Regions from separate parts of the Caballeronia sp. LZ043 genome, predicted to be linked through region 2. Evidence: predicted binding sites of a transcription regulator. Region 2 holds the regulator's gene; the other holds the start of a gene.

Region 1 (7,913 bases), 2.7 Mb from region 2:
GGAAATCGAAGCGCTCGTGGCCGCGCTCGACCCGCACGGCGCCTTGCCGATTGCCTTGTGCGGCGGGCTCGCCGTTCCATACGAACCGTTTGTTTCGCTTGATCTGCGCGAGCGGATGCGCGCGCCGAGTGCGGATTCGGCTGCGGGCGCGCTTGAACTGGCGCGCCGGGCGGCGTCCGAGTCCAGAGAAGCAGCCGGCACTGCGCGATAAAATGGCGCACTTCGCGGCAGGTTCCCTCCGCTCATCGCTCCGCACAGGGCGCGCGCAACCAGGTATGCAGTGTACGCAGCGCACCCGGCGCCTGAGCCCACGACAAAGGCAGGCATGTACTCGGCCATCGCAACCGATCTCGACGGCACGCTTCTGAACAGCGACCACCAGCTCGATCCCTTCACCGCCGAAACCGTGCGCACGCTGGCCGCGCGCGGCGTGCCCATCGTCATTGCGACGGGACGGCATTATCGCGACGTCGCCGGCATTCGCGACGTGCTCGGCGTCGACGCGTATCTGATTACGTCGAACGGCGCGCGCGTGCATGCGCCGGGCGATCAGCGCATCTACTCGCGCGATCTCGACCCGGCCGCCGTACGGCGCCTCGTGCAGCCGGATCTCACGGGCACGCATGGGCGCGTCATCGTGAACCTGTTCGCCGACGACGCCTGGCTGATCGACCGCCATGCGCCCGAACTGCTGGTCTTTCACCAGGATTCGGGATTTAAGTATGAAGTGATGGATCTGCGCGAGCACGACGGCGAGAACATCGCGAAGGTGCTGTACATCGGCGAGCCGGCGGATCTCAAGGAAGTCGCGGCGAATCTGGAGCGCGAGTTTGGCGACTCGCTGTATGTCACCTATTCGCTGCCGGATTGTCTAGAAGTCATGACCTCCGACGTCTCGAAAGGCCGCGCGCTGCGTTTCGTGCTGGAGCGGCTCGACGTCGATCCGTCGCAGTGCGTTGCTTTCGGCGACAACATGAACGACATCGATCTTCTCGAAACCGCAGGGCATCCGTTCATGATGAACAACGCCAATCCGGACCTTATCAAGCGGCTGCCCGATGTGCCGCGCATCGGCAACAATTTCGAGGCGGGGGTTGCGCATCAGTTGCGCAAGCTGTTCGGGGTTCATGACGAGCTGGCCTCGCCGGGTTACCCGCAGGACTGAGCGCCGGACCCGGCGAAATGCAAGACGGGCGGCTGGTGTGGTCCAGCCGCCCGTCGCGCTTGAGTGGTCTCCCGCGAGTGGGGCATCCGCGTGCTTAGCCGCGATGTCCCCAGTTGTTGCCATAGCCGCGATGATCCCAGCCGGTGCGATTCCAGTGACCTTGATCACGGCCGTCGTGCCAGCGCGGTGCTTCATGACGGTAGTACGGCGCGCGGTACGCCGGCGCAGCCGGGCGGACATAGACGGGAGCCGGGGCCACATAAGCGGGCGCGCCGAGCGACACGCCGATGTGCAGATCGCTGTGAGCCTGAGCGGCGCCGACTGCACCCAAGGCAAGACCGGCGGCGACGAGCATGTGAGTGACGATGCGCTTCATTGTGTTTCTCCTTGAAGGCGACGTGTATGTCGCATGAGTCCAATGTACGGGCGCAGCGTCTTACACGCTTCGACGACTTGTTACCGGTTGCAAGGACGACGTAAGGAGAAAATGAAACGCTCCGATTCGGAGAGTAGGCGTGTGAGGCCCGTCAGATGGGCCTCACACGGATGTGGTCTGCAGCAGATATTTAACGCCGCGGCAAATCATAAGCATGCTTCGTAATTCGGCATTACATTTGTCGCGCCGGTTTAATCGTTCGAGTCTTCGAAGAGCGTGTCGCTCAGCCTTAATCGGCTTCGCGAGCAGTCTCCGCGAGCGGAAAACCCACCGTTTTCGGGTTGCTGCGGACCTCGGAAGGCTCCTGGCGGAATGCCTGACGCGTAAGCGAGGGATACACGAGCCCTGCGATGATCGCGCCGACGATGGGCGCAATCCAGAACAGCCACAGCTGATCCAGCGCCCAGCCGCCGACGAAGAACGCCTGGCTGGTCGAACGCGCGGGATTGACCGACGTATTGGTCACCGGGATCGAGATCAGGTGAATGAGCGTCAGGCACAGGCCGATGGCAAGCGGCGCGAAGCCTTTGGGCGCCCGGTCGTCGGTGGCGCCGAGGATCACGAAGACAAAGAAGAAGGTCATGGCGATTTCGCAGATCAGCGCGGCGATCATCGTGAAATGTCCCGGCGAGTGCTCGCCAAAGCCATTGGCGGCGAAGCCGCTCAGCGAGAAATCGAAACTCGGGCTGCCGATGGCGATCAGGTAGAGCACCCACGCCCCCAACGTCGCGCCGATCACCTGGGCAACGATATATGGCACGAGATCGCGCACGGGGAAGCGCCCCGCGGTGGCCAGGCCGATGCTCACGGCCGGATTCAGATGGCAGCCCGACACGTGACCGATGGCATACGCCATGGTCAGCACGGTGAGGCCGAATGCCAGCGCAACCCCCGCGAACCCGATCCCGAGCTCGGGAAAGGCAGCGGCAAGCACGGCGCTTCCACAGCCGCCCAGGATCAGCCAGAACGTACCGAAGATTTCGGCCCCAAGACGTTTCGATAAATTCATGTTTCCGCCTTCGTGAAATGTGATTGCCGCTGTTTCGAAAAGAGCACTGAATGAGCGCATCGAGCGCAGTTTAAGCGCGCTTTCTTTTGCAAATTGTCAAATTTGTTTGATAAATCGGCGAATTCACCACGTCTGGAAGAATTTTAGGATTGTTCGGTTACGGCCCCCTCCGCAAGCCTGAGACGAAAAAAAACCGCCCCGAAGGGCGGTTCTCGTTGCGGTCATCGAAGGCCGCATGCGTGGGAAGGCTGCTTAGCCGACGGCAACCTGGCGCAGCACCGGACGCTTCGCGGCCTGGAGCATGGCGGTGTAGCTGTCGACGTAATTCTGCGCCATCGTCTGCGCGCTGAAGCGGCGTTCGAACTGCGCGCGAATCTCGGTGCGCGAGAGTTCGTCCAGACGCTGCAACGCGCCCACGGCACCTTGCACGTCCTCGCAGATGAAGCCGGTCACGCCATGGTCGATCACCTCGGGCACCGAACCGCGATTGAACGCGATCACCGGCGTGCCGCAAGCCATCGATTCGATCATCACCAGGCCGAACGGCTCGTTCCAGTCGATCGGGAACAGCAGGGCCTTGGCGCCCGACAGGAAGTCCGGCTTCTGCGCTTCGTTGATCTCACCGATGAACTCAACGTCCGCATGCGACAGCAGCGGCTCGATCGTGGTCTTGAAATACTCCTGGTCGACCTTGTCCACCTTGGCGGCGATCTTCAGCGGCAGGCCGCTTTGCGCCGCGATCTTGATGGCCAGATCAGCACGCTTTTCCGGGCAAATACGGCCGAGGAACGCCAGGTATTCCGGCTTCTTGCTCGTTTGCGGCGTCAGCAGTTCATTCGGCAGACCGTGATACACCGTGTTCAGCCAGTTGGCCTGCGGCAGCGGTCCGCGCTGGTTGTCGGAGATTGAAATCACGTTCGCCTTCGTGAACGTGTTGAAGATCGGCTGCAGTTCTGGCAGGTCGAGACGGCCGTGCAGCGTCGTCACGAACGGCGTGTCCAGCTGCGTGAACAGCGGGAACGGCATGTAGTCAAGGTGGAAATGCAGCACGTCGAACTCGTGCGCGCGACGGCGGACGGTTTCGAGCAGCAGCATGTGCGGCGCGAGGGCGTCGCGGATTGTCGGATCCAGACGCAGGGCGCGCGGCCATGCGGCTTCCAGGGTCGCCTTGGTTTGCGAATCGCCGCTGGCGAACAAGGTGACGTCGTGGCCCAGATCGACGAGTGCGTCGGTCAGGTACGACACTACCCGCTCAGTGCCGCCGTAGAACTTCGGGGGAACTGCTTCGTGCAACGGTGCAATTTGTGCGATTCGCATAACGTGACTCTCCTGTTTCGGGCAGAGCGGGCGCTTTCGCGTCAGGCTCGGGTCCCATGCCGGTGAAGGCGTCATTTAAGGCATCGCAGTCACGCTCCGGTCGAGCGCTCAACACATGCCATTTCGGGCGGGCCGCGCAGGTAAGACGCCGCCCGAGATCGGCCCGGAGATGAAGATTACATCGCGACCGGGTTATCCCTTACTGCTCATTATCGGGATCGAGAGCGGCATTTCACGTCATTTTTCAATCGCTTATCGTTGTTACAGCGCGAAACAATCGCTGTTACGAAGTCAGAAATTGCAGTGTTGTCAGCAATGTAGACGAATCACACATCTGGAAAAATGACCGCGCGGCAGTATTAAGCATGCAGCGTTCCCGGGCGCCGAACCGCACGTTCGGACGCCGCTGGCACGCGCCCGCGGCGCTTAAACTTGTTGAACCTCCATTAAGTCAGACGAATCGCTGCCGATATCCGGTTCTTGCATCCACAGGTGCGTTGCGACCCGTTTCCGCGCCGTGTAGGAAAAAGTCCTACACACAACCTCCTTGAAATCCTGCGATGCTTCGGACACGTTCTCCGACAGCCGCGCCTTCGAGCATCGGCGACAATCGTCTGGCACAAGAGAACACGTGCGGGGCCGGTTTCGTCGCGTCTGCAGCGAACCGAGCAAACGTTCCCCCGCCGGCCTGACCAGCCACGTAACGATTCGGGGAAAAAATGACGAACAGCGCTACGAGTACGCTCGTGGAAATCCGCGAGGTGAATCTGTCGTATGTGCTTCTCGCCCAGCGGCTTCTGCAGGAAGACCGCGTCTCGGCGATGTACCGGCTCGGCCTGTCCGAGCAGGTGGCGCAGGTGCTGTCCTCGCTGACGCTCGCGCAGGCCGTGAAAGTGGCGTCGTCGAGCCATCTGCTGTGCCGTTTCCGCTTCGACGACCACACCATCCTCTCGTCGCTGGCCGACAAGGACAAGAGCGCGGCGCTCACGCAGGCGCATGCGGCGATCCTGCTGGCCGACAGTCCTGTCGCGCAGATCGGCTGACGCACGAAGCGGACGGCCGATGGCAACCAGAAGCGTAGTGGCGGAAGTCCGCGAGATCACGCTCGCGATCGAACTGATCGAGCTGGGCGCGCGCCTGCAATTGCTCGAAGCGGAGACGACCCTGTCGCGTGACCGGCTCATCAAGCTCTACAAGGAACTGAAGGGCGCTTCGCCGCCGAAGGGCATGCTGCCGTTCTCGACCGACTGGTTCATGACCTGGCAGCCGAACATCCATTCGTCGCTGTTCCACGGCATCTATCGTTTCATCCATGAACACGGCGGCGCCGACGGCACGCAGAGCACGATCCAGGCGATCGTGAAAAGTTACCGGCTCTACCTCGAACACGCCGCCCTCTACGGCGACGAACCCGTGCTGTCGCTCACGCGCGCCTGGACCCTGGTGCGCTATTTCGAATCCGGCATGCTCCAGACCAACGCGTGCACCCGCTGCGGCGGACGTTTCGTCGCGCATGCATACGAACTGCGCGCGGGCTACGTGTGCGGCCTATGCCAGCCGCCGTCGCGCGCCGGCAAGACGCGCAAGACGCTGGCAGCGGCCGCGGCGGCGGAGCCGGCGCGGAGCCTTGCGGCCTGACGCCGCACCCGCCCGGGCCCGTTCTGCGGCGCGGATTGCAACGTTTGCCGGCGGCGCGGACACGCCATCAAAGTTTTCCAGTCGAGTGCCGTAAACCACCTAACGGCGGTCTTACCGCATCAAAAACGTGAGGACTCGACTGTGCTGATTTTTGTTGGAGCGCTCGTCACATTGCTGTCCGTGTTCGGCGGCTATGCCATCGAAGGCGGACACCTCGGCGCGCTCATGCAGCCCGTCGAGATTCTGATGATCGTGGGCGCGGGCGTCGGCGCGTTCATCCTCGGCAACAACGTCAAGACCATCAAGGCGACCATCCAGGTCCTCCCGACGCTCTTCAAGGGCGCGAAGTACAACAAGGGCATGTACATGGAGCTGATGGGCCTGCTCTACGTGCTGCTCGCGAAGGCCCGCAAGGAAGGCACGCTGGCGCTCGAGGGCGACATCGAGGATCCCTCCAAGAGCCCGGTCTTCAGCCAGTACCCGCAAATTCTCGCGGATCACCACATCGTCGAATTCCTGACCGATTACCTGCGTCTCATGGTCAGCGGCAACATGAATGCGTTCGAAATCGAAAGCCTCATGGACGAGGAAATCGAAACGCATCACGTCGAGGGCGAAGCCCCCGCGCACGCGCTGACCAAGGTCGGCGACGCGATGCCGGCGTTCGGCATCGTCGCGGCCGTCATGGGCGTGGTGCACACCATGGCCTCCGCGGACCAGCCGCCCGCCATTCTCGGCGAGATGATCGCGCAGGCGCTGGTCGGCACCTTCCTCGGCATTCTCCTTTCCTATGGTTTCATCGGGCCGCTCGCCAACGTGGCCGAGCAGCGCGTGGCCGAGCAGACCAAGATGTTCCAGTGCATCAAGGTCACGATCCTCGCGAGCCTGAACGGCTACGCGCCCGCGATCGCGGTGGAGTTCGGCCGCAAGGTGCTGTTCTCGACCGAACGTCCGTCGTTCGCCGAACTCGAGGAACACGTGCGCCGGGTCAAGGCGAAGTGATGCCTCGCTTCGCGCACGATCCCTCGGTCAGGACACAGCCATGAGCAACGACAGCGAACGTCCCATCTTCATCAAGCGAGTCGTCGGCAAGGGTGCCAAGGGTCATCACGGCGGCGCCTGGAAACTCGCCTATGCGGACTTCATGACCGCGATGATGGCGTTCTTCCTGCTCATGTGGCTGCTCTCCTCGACCTCGCCCGTGCAGCGCCGCGGCATCGCCGAATACTTCAACATGCCGCTCAAGGCGGCGATGGTCGGCGGCAAGACCGTCGGCATGGACAACAGCATCCTGATGGGCGGCGGCCGCGACATCTCCAGCGAAGAGCCGGGCGCCGCGCGCCGCTCGGAAGGCAGCACGCGGCTCGCGCAGCGCGCGTCATCCACGACCGACGAAGAACTCCTCAAGGCCGCGCAGGGCGAGCTCGAACGCCGCGAGCAGGCGCGCCTGCACGATCTGCAGGTCAAGCTGATGGCCGCCATCGAAGCCAATCCGACCTTGCGCCAGTTCAAGCAGCAGATCCGCATCGAAGCGACGCAGCAGGGCTTGCGCATCGAGATCGTCGATACGCAGAAGCGCCCGATGTTCGCGCTCTCCAGCAACGCCGTGCAGCCCTACATGCGCGACATCCTGCGCGAGATCGGCCGGACGCTGAACGACGTGCCGAACCGCATCGTCGTGCAGGGCCACACCGACGCCGTGAAATACGCCGGCGGCGAGAAGGGCTACAGCAACTGGGAGCTGTCGGCGGATCGCGCGAACGCATCGCGTCGCGAGCTGGTCGCGGGCGGCATGGACGAAGTCAAGGTGATGCGCGTGCTGGGTCTCGCGTCCACGCAAAACCTGAACAAGAAGGATCCGTTCGATCCGGAGAACCGGCGCATCAGCGTCATCGTGCTCAATCGCAAGACGGAACTGGCGATGCTGCGCGACGACGGCGGCGCGGGCGCGACGCTCGACAACGGCACGGACGCGAACGGAGCGCCGGCGACGCTCGGGCAACTGATTCCAGGCATCGCGGCGAGAAGCGCGGCGCATTGAGCGCATGAGCCCGTGATAAAGCGGCCTCAAAGAACAGCCTCAAAAACAGCCTCAAAAACAGCCTCAAGACCGGACCCGTTTCGACCGTCAACACGGCAACGGCAAGAGACAAACATGATCAAGAACATTCTGGCAATCGATGACTCGGCCGCGATGCGGCAAATCATCTCGGCGACGCTGGCGGTGGCCGGCTACGCAGTGACGGTCGCGTCCGACGGCGACGAAGGGTTGGAATGCGCGCTCGCCGAACGCTTCGATCTCGTGCTGACCGACCATCACATGCCGGGCAAGAGCGGGCTCGATCTCA
Region 2 (7,913 bases):
TCGCCGGCCTGATGTGGAGCGAGCGCCAGCGCCGCAACCCGACGGGCGGCGCGCTGACCAAGCGCCTGTTCTCGGCCGGTTTCTCGGCGCAGCTCGTGCGCATGGTGATGGACAACATGCCGGAGATGGAGACTGTCGAAGGCGCGCTCGAATGGGTGCAGCAAGTCCTCGAAAACAACATTCCGGTGATGGACAGCGAAGACGCGCTGATGGAGCGCGGCGGCGTGTTCGCACTGATGGGCCCGACGGGCGTCGGCAAGACGACCACCACGGCGAAGCTTGCGGCGCGCTGCGTGATGCGCTTCGGCGCCAGCAAGGTCGCGCTGCTCACGACCGACAGCTACCGGATCGGCGCGCACGAGCAACTGCGCATCTTCGGCAAGATCCTGGGCGTGTCGGTGCACGCGGTGAAGGACGGCGCCGACCTGCAACTGGCGCTGTCCGAACTGCGTAACAAACATATCGTGCTGATCGACACGATCGGCATGAGCCAGCGCGACCGCATGGTCTCCGACCAGATTGCGATGCTGTGCGGCGCGGGCCATCCGGTGCAGCGCATCCTGCTGCTCAACGCGACGAGCCACGGCGACACGCTGAACGAAGTCGTGCAGGCCTACAAGAGCGCGCCGGACCAGCCGCCGCTCGCGGGCTGCATCCTGACCAAGCTCGATGAAGCCACCAATCTCGGCGGCGTGCTCGACACGGTGATCCGCTACAAGCTGCCGGTGCATTACGTCTCGACCGGACAGAAAGTGCCGGAGAACCTGTACGTCGCGACCAAGCGTTTTCTCATCAAGAGCGCGTTCTGCATTCCGCGCGACGGCTCGCCGTTCGTGCCGAACGAAGAAGAAGTCCCCGCGCTGCTCTCCGCGCTGTCCGCGCGTGCCTCGACCGACATGCATGGGGTGCACTTTGGATAAGTTCGTGCTCGACCAGGCAGAAGGTCTGCGACGGCTCCTCACGCGAGCTGGCTCGCGTGTGGTGGCGGTCGTGGGCGGCCCGGCGGGAATCGGTTGCACGTCGACGGTGGTGAATCTCGGCGCGGCGCTGTCGGTACATGGCAAGGATGTGCTTGTGATCGACGAGCACCGCAACGCGGCGTCGGCCAGCCGACTCACCGGCATCGAGGATGCAGGCGCGGCTGCCGCGGTGATGACGGGCCGCAGCACGCTCGCGGAGGCCGCCGGGCGCACGCCGTTCGGCTTTTCGCTGCTCGCGGCGCCGCGTGATGAACGCATCAGCCATGACGCCGCGCAATGCCGTGCGTTGCTGGACGGTCCGGCGGACATCGTGCTGATCGACGCGCAGCTGGACCGGTATGGCGCGCTCTCGTCGCTCGCGGCGCAGGCGCATGACTTTCTCGTCGTGACGCGGGTGGCCGCGTCGGCGATCACCGAGGCGTATGCGTGCATGAAGCGTCTGCACTACGCCCATGCGATCGGCCAGTTCCGCGTGCTGATCAATCACGTGCAGAACCCGGCCGATGCGGCGGTCGCGTTCGACAACCTGTCGGGCGTCGCAAGCCGGTATCTGGCTGTGTCGCTGGTGCAGGCGGGATATGTGTCCGAGGATGCGCGCGTCGCTCGGGCAAAGGAACTCTCACGCTGCGCTGTCGAAGCATTCCCGGCCACGGCCGCGGCACGCGACTACCGCGCGATTGCGGCGGAGCTCCTGCACTGGCCGATGCGCCCCGCGCCGTATGCGCGTGCGGCGAACGGCCAGGCGGACGCGCGAATTCCGGTTGGCGACTCTGAGCAGGGCGGACGGGAGACGGCGCATCGTGCGGCCGCGCTTCACGAAATGGCCATGAGCAGCACGGCGTCGATGTGATCAAGATAGGTGACCAAGATGTATAACGCCCAAGGCAAACTCTCACAGTCCGAAACGCTGACGAAATATGCACCGCTCGTTCGCCGGCTGGGGCTTCAGCTCGTCGCCAAGATGCCGGCGAGCGTCGATCTCGACGATCTCATCCAGGCCGGCATGATCGGCTTGCTGGACGCGGCCGGCCGCTACAAGGAAGACCAGGGCGCGCAGTTCGAGACGTATGCGAGCCAGCGGATTCGCGGCGCGATGCTCGACGAGCTGCGCGCCAACGACTGGCTGCCGCGCAGCATGCGCAAGACGTCGCGCGAAGTGGAATCGGCGGTGCACAAGGTCGAGCAGAACCTCGGCCGGTCCGCCAGCGAGACCGAGATCGCCGAACACATGAAGATGCCGCTCGACGAATATCAGTCGATGTTGCAGGACCTGCACGGCGCGCAGCTGATCTATTACGAAGACTTCGACCGTTCCGCCGATGACGAGCCGTTCCTCGACCGCTATTGCGTCGACCGTTCGGATCCGCTGTCCGCGCTGATGGACGACAGCCTGCGCGGCGCGCTGATCGAAGCCATCGACCGGCTGCCGGAACGCGAGAAGCTGCTGATGAGCCTGTACTACGAGCGCGGCCTGAACCTGCGCGAGATTGGCGCGGTAATGGAAGTGAGCGAGTCGCGCGTGTGCCAGCTGCACAGCCAGGCCGTGGCGCGTCTGCGCACGAAGCTGCGCGAGCAGGCGTGGACCGGCGCCGAAGCGTAAGTCTGACGTTCGACGCGTGACGCATGAGACGAATGGCCCGCAGCGATGCGGGCCATTTGTTTAGCTGGTTTCGAAATCGTGGGTTTCGGCGAACACGGTCTTGCCGGCGCCCAGACTCTTGGCGCGATACATGGCGCGGTCGGCGGCGCGCAGCACGGTGTTCATGTCGGACGGGCGCGCGATCGTCGCGCCGGACAGCAGGCAGGCGCCGATGCTCGCCGATACCGATACCGCCCGCTCCTGCACCGACGTGATGGCGGCGAGCGCCGAGTGGATGCTGTCGGCCACGGCGAGCACCGCCGAGCGGTCCCGCACCTGATGCGCGAGCACGACGAATTCGTCGCCGCCGAGCCGGGCGATGGTATCGGTCCTGCGCAGGCGCGCCTCGAGTTGATGCGCGAACGATTGCAGCAGCACATCGCCGACGGCGTGTCCGTAGGTGTCGTTCACTTCCTTGAAACCGTCGAGGTCGATCAGCAGCAGGGCGGTGGCGTCATCGGCGTCGTGGCCGTCCTGGCTGGTTGGTGGCGCGGCCATCGCCCGATTGACGATCTTCTCCAGCGCATAGCGATTCGAGAGGCCGGTGAGCGGATCGGTGGACGCCTGGCGCGCGAGATCCAGATTGAGCTTGCCGAGCCGGTCGACGAGCACGCTCAGATACACCGAAGCCCCCAGCACGCTCAATCCCAGGCCGATCGCGGCCGGCAGGTTGGCATGCCACCAAGGTTGCCCGAGGCCGAGCGCGATCACCACGATGAGCGCCGTCGTACAGGACACCGCGAGCGTGCGCTTGCCATACCGGCATCCCGAGCCGATCAGGAACCAGAACATCACCCAGATGAGCGGCAGCGCGCTGGCGCCGCCAGCCGCGAGCGCGAGTCCGAGCAAGGCCTGATCGGCGATGGTCGTGAGCGTCAGGCGCGTTCCGGACATGGCGCTCGCGCGGCTCACGACCAATAGCGTCAGGGCGCCGTAAGACACATAGAGGGCGACGAGCCGCACGACCATCGACGCATCGTGCGACGGGCGCCACAAAGCGAAGAGGCCATACGCGAGCAGCACCGCTGTTCCCATCCAGACACGAAGCGTGGCCTGCTCCCGTTCGGGACTCCGGTGCCCGGACCCGATGAAAGCCTGGATCCGGCGTGCCGGTTGATGCGCCTGCTCCATATGAACCCCTGGCTGGTGATTTCTTGCTGTTATGGTGTGCTGCTGTCTCGTATGTGCGGCCCGGTCGCGGGAGGCGCTGTGAAGGTGTGCATCGGGTTGCACCGTCGCGCGACCCGCTATTCTGCTACTTTTTGCGATCTCGCTGCAGGATCGGTTGGGGCGAATGCGGACTCTTTGACTCTTCCCGGTCTTCCTGCTTACGGCTGATGACAATGCACAACAACGCTTCTTCCCTGCAAGGCGAATGGCTGGCGGTCTGCAACAGTGAGGACGTGCCGGAGGGCGGGGCGCGAGGATTCATCGTCGCGGATGAGCGCATCGTCGTGTGGCGGGACAGTCTCGGCGCGGCGCATGTGTGGCGCGACTACTGTCCGCATCGCGGGGCGCAACTGTCGCTCGGATCGGTATCGCGCGACTGGATCACGTGTCCCTATCACGGCTGGCGGTATGACATCGAGGGGCAGTGTCTGCATATCCCGTCGAATCCCGCACTGCGTCCGCCGAAACGCGCCTGCGCGACGACCTTTGTCAGCGACGAAAAGTACGGCGTGGTCTGGATGTGTTTCGGCGAGCCCGAGTATGCGCTCGATTTTTATCCGGATGCCGATGTGCCCGGCGGGCGTCGCATCAATCTCGCACCGCAGACGGTGAGGTCATCGGCGCCGAGAGTGGTCGAGAATTTTCTCGACATGGCCCATTTCTCTTTCGTGCACGCGGGGATTCTGGGCGAGCAGGCGCATACCGAGGTGCCCGATTACGAAGTCGTTCCGGTCGATGGCGGTCTCGAAGCGCGGCAGTGCCGTTACTGGCAACCAGCCGGCATGCCGGGGCAGGACGACGGCGCGATGATCGACTATGTGTATCGCGTCAGGCGGCCGTTGATTGCGAGCCTCACGAAGATGGCCGCCGGCGGGCAGGGCGCGCTGCACATCATGCTGGTGGCGTCGCCGGTGTCGGAGACGGAAACGCGGGCGTGGCTCGTCTCCGTTCATGAAGACGACTCGACGCACAGCGATCGGGAGCTTTATGACTTCAATATGGAGATCCTGCTGCAGGACACGCCGATCGTCGAATCGCAATGGCCGAAGCGCTTGCCGCTGGAACTCGATGCGGAGTTGCATCAGAAGTGCGACCGGATGTCGGTGGCTTACCGGAGATGGCTGGCGGAACTGGAGTTCGGATGGGGGACGACGGGTGGGGGGTAGCGGGGGGCTTGAGATTGGTGCGCCCGGCTGGGATCGAACCAGCAACCCCTGCCTTCGGAGGGCAGTACTCTATCCATTGAGCTACGGGCGCATCGGCGGTGGGCTGCTTATTTGACAAGGTAACAAGGCAAGCGGCTCAAAGAAAGCCAGCTGCAAGGCCCACGCGAATCCGAGAGGATACCTGTTTTCCATGACTCCGTCCATCGCGCGGCGGTGCAATCTCAATGCCCGCGTGCGCCACAAGCATCACACGATTCGGGTAAACGCCCGTCCGGTCGTGCTGCTGCCCTGTGCCGCCGTCCAAACGTTCCGTCTATAATCGACCGAGCCTTTCCCCACGGCTTGTCTCGGCGCACGGTCTGAGCGCCAAGGCAATGCATGCGGTAGCTGTCACGCTGTCACTGAACCGACTCACACCAAAAAACGGGAGACGAGACAAGCATGAGCGAAGCACCCCACGGAGCCCCGATCAAGACGCCTGGTCAACTCATCGTCGCGATCATTGCGGGATTCGGCATTCCAGTCGCCATCATCATTCTGCTCGCCGTCTATGTGAACAACTCGACGCGCACCGGCGCAGGCACCGATATCGAAGCCTCCGTGAAGGAGCGCATCGCGCCCGCCGCCCAGGTCGATGTCCGCGACGCCAATGCCCCGCGCGTCTACAAAACCGGCGAGGAAGTCTTCAAGGCCGTCTGCTCCGCCTGTCACGCCGCCGGCACCGCCGGCGCGCCCAAGTTCGGCGATGCCGGCGCGTGGGCGCCGCGCATCAGCGAAGGCTACGACACGCTGCTGCACAACGCGCTCAACGGCAAGGGCGCGATGCCCGCCCGCGGCGGCACGAATCCCGACGACTACAGCGACTTCGAAATCGCGCGCGCTGTCGTCTACATGGCAAACAACGGCGGCGCCAAGTTCGCGGAACCCGCGCAACCGGCGCCGGGCGCCGCGGCAAGCGCAGCCGGCGCTGCTTCCGCACCGGCGGCCGCGAGTTCCAACGACAACGCACAGGCCGCAGCCGCCGTCGCCGCGTTGGCGTCGGTACCGCAGGCCGCGCCGGCTCCGGCCGCGGGCGCCCAAAGCGCCGACGCCGCGCAAGCCGGCAAGGCGCTCTACGAGCAGGTCTGCCAGGCGTGTCACGCGGCCGGCGTGCTCGGCGCCCCGAAGTTCGGCGACAAGGCTGCCTGGGCGCCGCGTCTGAAAGAGCCGATGGACACCGTCTACAACTACGCGCTGCACGGCAAGGGCGCGATGCCGCCGAAGGGCGGATCGAATGCGCCGGACGCCGATGTCAAGGCCGCCGTCGACTACATGGTGAACGCGTCGAAGTAAGAGGCCAGGCCGCAAAGCAAAGAACCCTGCGCACGCGAGTGTCGCAGGGTTTTTTTCGAATGCACTGAATGAACCCGACAGCGGCGATCAGCTCTTCTGCAGCATCGCCTTGAGCATCGCCATCCGGTCCTTCGGCGACAGCGGCGCTTCATCGGCAGTCGGCGGCGGCGCGTCGTCGAGCAGCATCTCGGGAATGAAGCGCGACGGTTCGCACACCACCGTCTCCCGCGCCCGCTTGCGTTTCTTGCACCAGTTCAGATGCAGGCTGCGCTGCGCCCGCGTGATCGCGACATACATCAAACGGCGTTCTTCCTCGATGCGCGCATCATCGACGGGCGTGTCTTCGTCCGAGCCGCCGCGATGCGGCATGATGCCTTCCTCGACACCCACCAGGAACACGTGCGGATACTCCAGCCCCTTCGACGCATGCACCGTCGACAGGCGCACCGCATCCGGATCCTCTTCCTTGCCTTCGAGCATCGACATCAGCGCGACGGTCTGGATCAGTCCGAGCAGGTTCTTGCCTTCGTCGGCGAGACCGTCGGCGGTGTCGAAGCCGGTCTGCTCCGTGCCCGGCGCGGCTTCGGGCTTGGTGCCCTTGCGCTTCAGCCATTCGAGGAACTCGAGCACGTTCTGCCACTTCGACTGCGCCTGCCGTTCATCGTAGGCATCGTAGAGATACGACTCGTAGTGAATGGCCTCCATCATGTCATCGAGGACTTCGCTGGCCGGATCGCGCGCGGCGCGGTCGGACAGCCGGCGTATCCACTCGCAGAACGTGCGCAGCGGCTCGACCTGCCGCGCCGACAGACGCGCCTCGATGCCGCCCATGAACACGGCCTCGAACAGCGACACCTTCGCCGCGCCCGCGAACGCCCCGAGCGCTTCGAGCGTCGTGTTGCCGACGCCCCGGCGCGGCGTCGTGATCGCGCGGATGAACGCAGGATCGTCGTCGGGATTCGCGATCAGCCGCAGATACGCGATCAGATCCTTGATCTCGGCCTTGTCGAAGAACGATTGCCCGCCCGACAGCACATACGGAATGCGTTCACGGCGCAGCACCTGTTCGAAGATGCGCGCCTGGAAGTTGCCGCGATAGAGAATCGCGTAATCGCGGAACTGCGTGCGTCGCTCGAACTTGTGCGCCGAGAGCCGGAACACGACGGATTCCGCCTCATGCTCTTCGTCGTTGCAGCCGGTGACGGTGATCGTGTCGCCCATGCCGTGCTCGGACCACAACTTCTTCTCGAACAGTTTCGGATTGTTGGCGATGACGTTGTTCGCCGCGGTCAGGATGCGCACCGTCGAGCGATAGTTCTGCTCCAGCTTGATGACGTGCAGCTTCGGAAAGTCCTTGCCGAGCTGCGCGAGATTCTCGATCGTCGCGCCGCGCCAGCCGTAGATGGCCTGATCGTCGTCGCCCACGGCCGTGAACGCGGCGCGCGGTCCGGCCAGCAGCTTCACCAGTTCGTACTGGCAGGTGTTGGTGTCCTGGTACTCGTCGATCAGCAGGTAGCGCAGACGGTTCTGCCACTTGTCGCGCACCTGCTCGTTCTGCGCGAACAGTTGCGCCGGGCGCAGGATCAGATCGTCGAAATCGAGCGCCTGATAGGCATGCAGCGTGGC

The links. The regulator FliA, encoded in region 2, starts transcription of late flagellar genes. The targets are predictions, from matches to a motif close to CTAAAGTTTNNNNNNNNNNNGCCGNTA.
Region 1: a site for FliA is predicted at 5,633-5,659, ahead of motA (flagellar motor stator protein MotA). Genes of this name have one in related genera too.

The regions. Positions count from the first base shown of each region.
Region 1 is NZ_JARUXT010000001.1:107,203-115,115, forward strand. Features, by position in the region: gene QCE64_RS00515 (BadF/BadG/BcrA/BcrD ATPase family protein) at 1-211, shown strand, start outside; gene QCE64_RS00520 (Cof-type HAD-IIB family hydrolase) at 326-1,165, shown strand; gene QCE64_RS00525 (hypothetical protein) at 1,260-1,541, opposite strand; gene aqpZ (aquaporin Z) at 1,831-2,610, opposite strand; gene QCE64_RS00535 (glycosyltransferase family 4 protein) at 2,863-3,927, opposite strand; gene flhD (flagellar transcriptional regulator FlhD) at 4,647-4,970, shown strand; gene flhC (flagellar transcriptional regulator FlhC) at 4,990-5,565, shown strand; gene motA (flagellar motor stator protein MotA) at 5,707-6,567, shown strand; gene motB (flagellar motor protein MotB) at 6,608-7,606, shown strand; gene QCE64_RS00560 (response regulator) at 7,721-7,913, shown strand, end outside.
Region 2 is NZ_JARUXT010000001.1:2,764,484-2,772,396, reverse strand. Features, by position in the region: gene flhF (flagellar biosynthesis protein FlhF) at 1-920, shown strand, start outside; gene QCE64_RS12710 (MinD/ParA family protein) at 913-1,830, shown strand; gene QCE64_RS12705 (RNA polymerase sigma factor FliA) at 1,849-2,580, shown strand; gene QCE64_RS12700 (GGDEF domain-containing protein) at 2,641-3,654, opposite strand; gene QCE64_RS12695 (aromatic ring-hydroxylating dioxygenase subunit alpha) at 3,963-4,955, shown strand; tRNA gene QCE64_RS12690 (tRNA-Arg) at 4,971-5,046, opposite strand; gene QCE64_RS12685 (c-type cytochrome) at 5,397-6,287, shown strand; gene QCE64_RS12680 (UvrD-helicase domain-containing protein) at 6,375-7,913, opposite strand, start outside.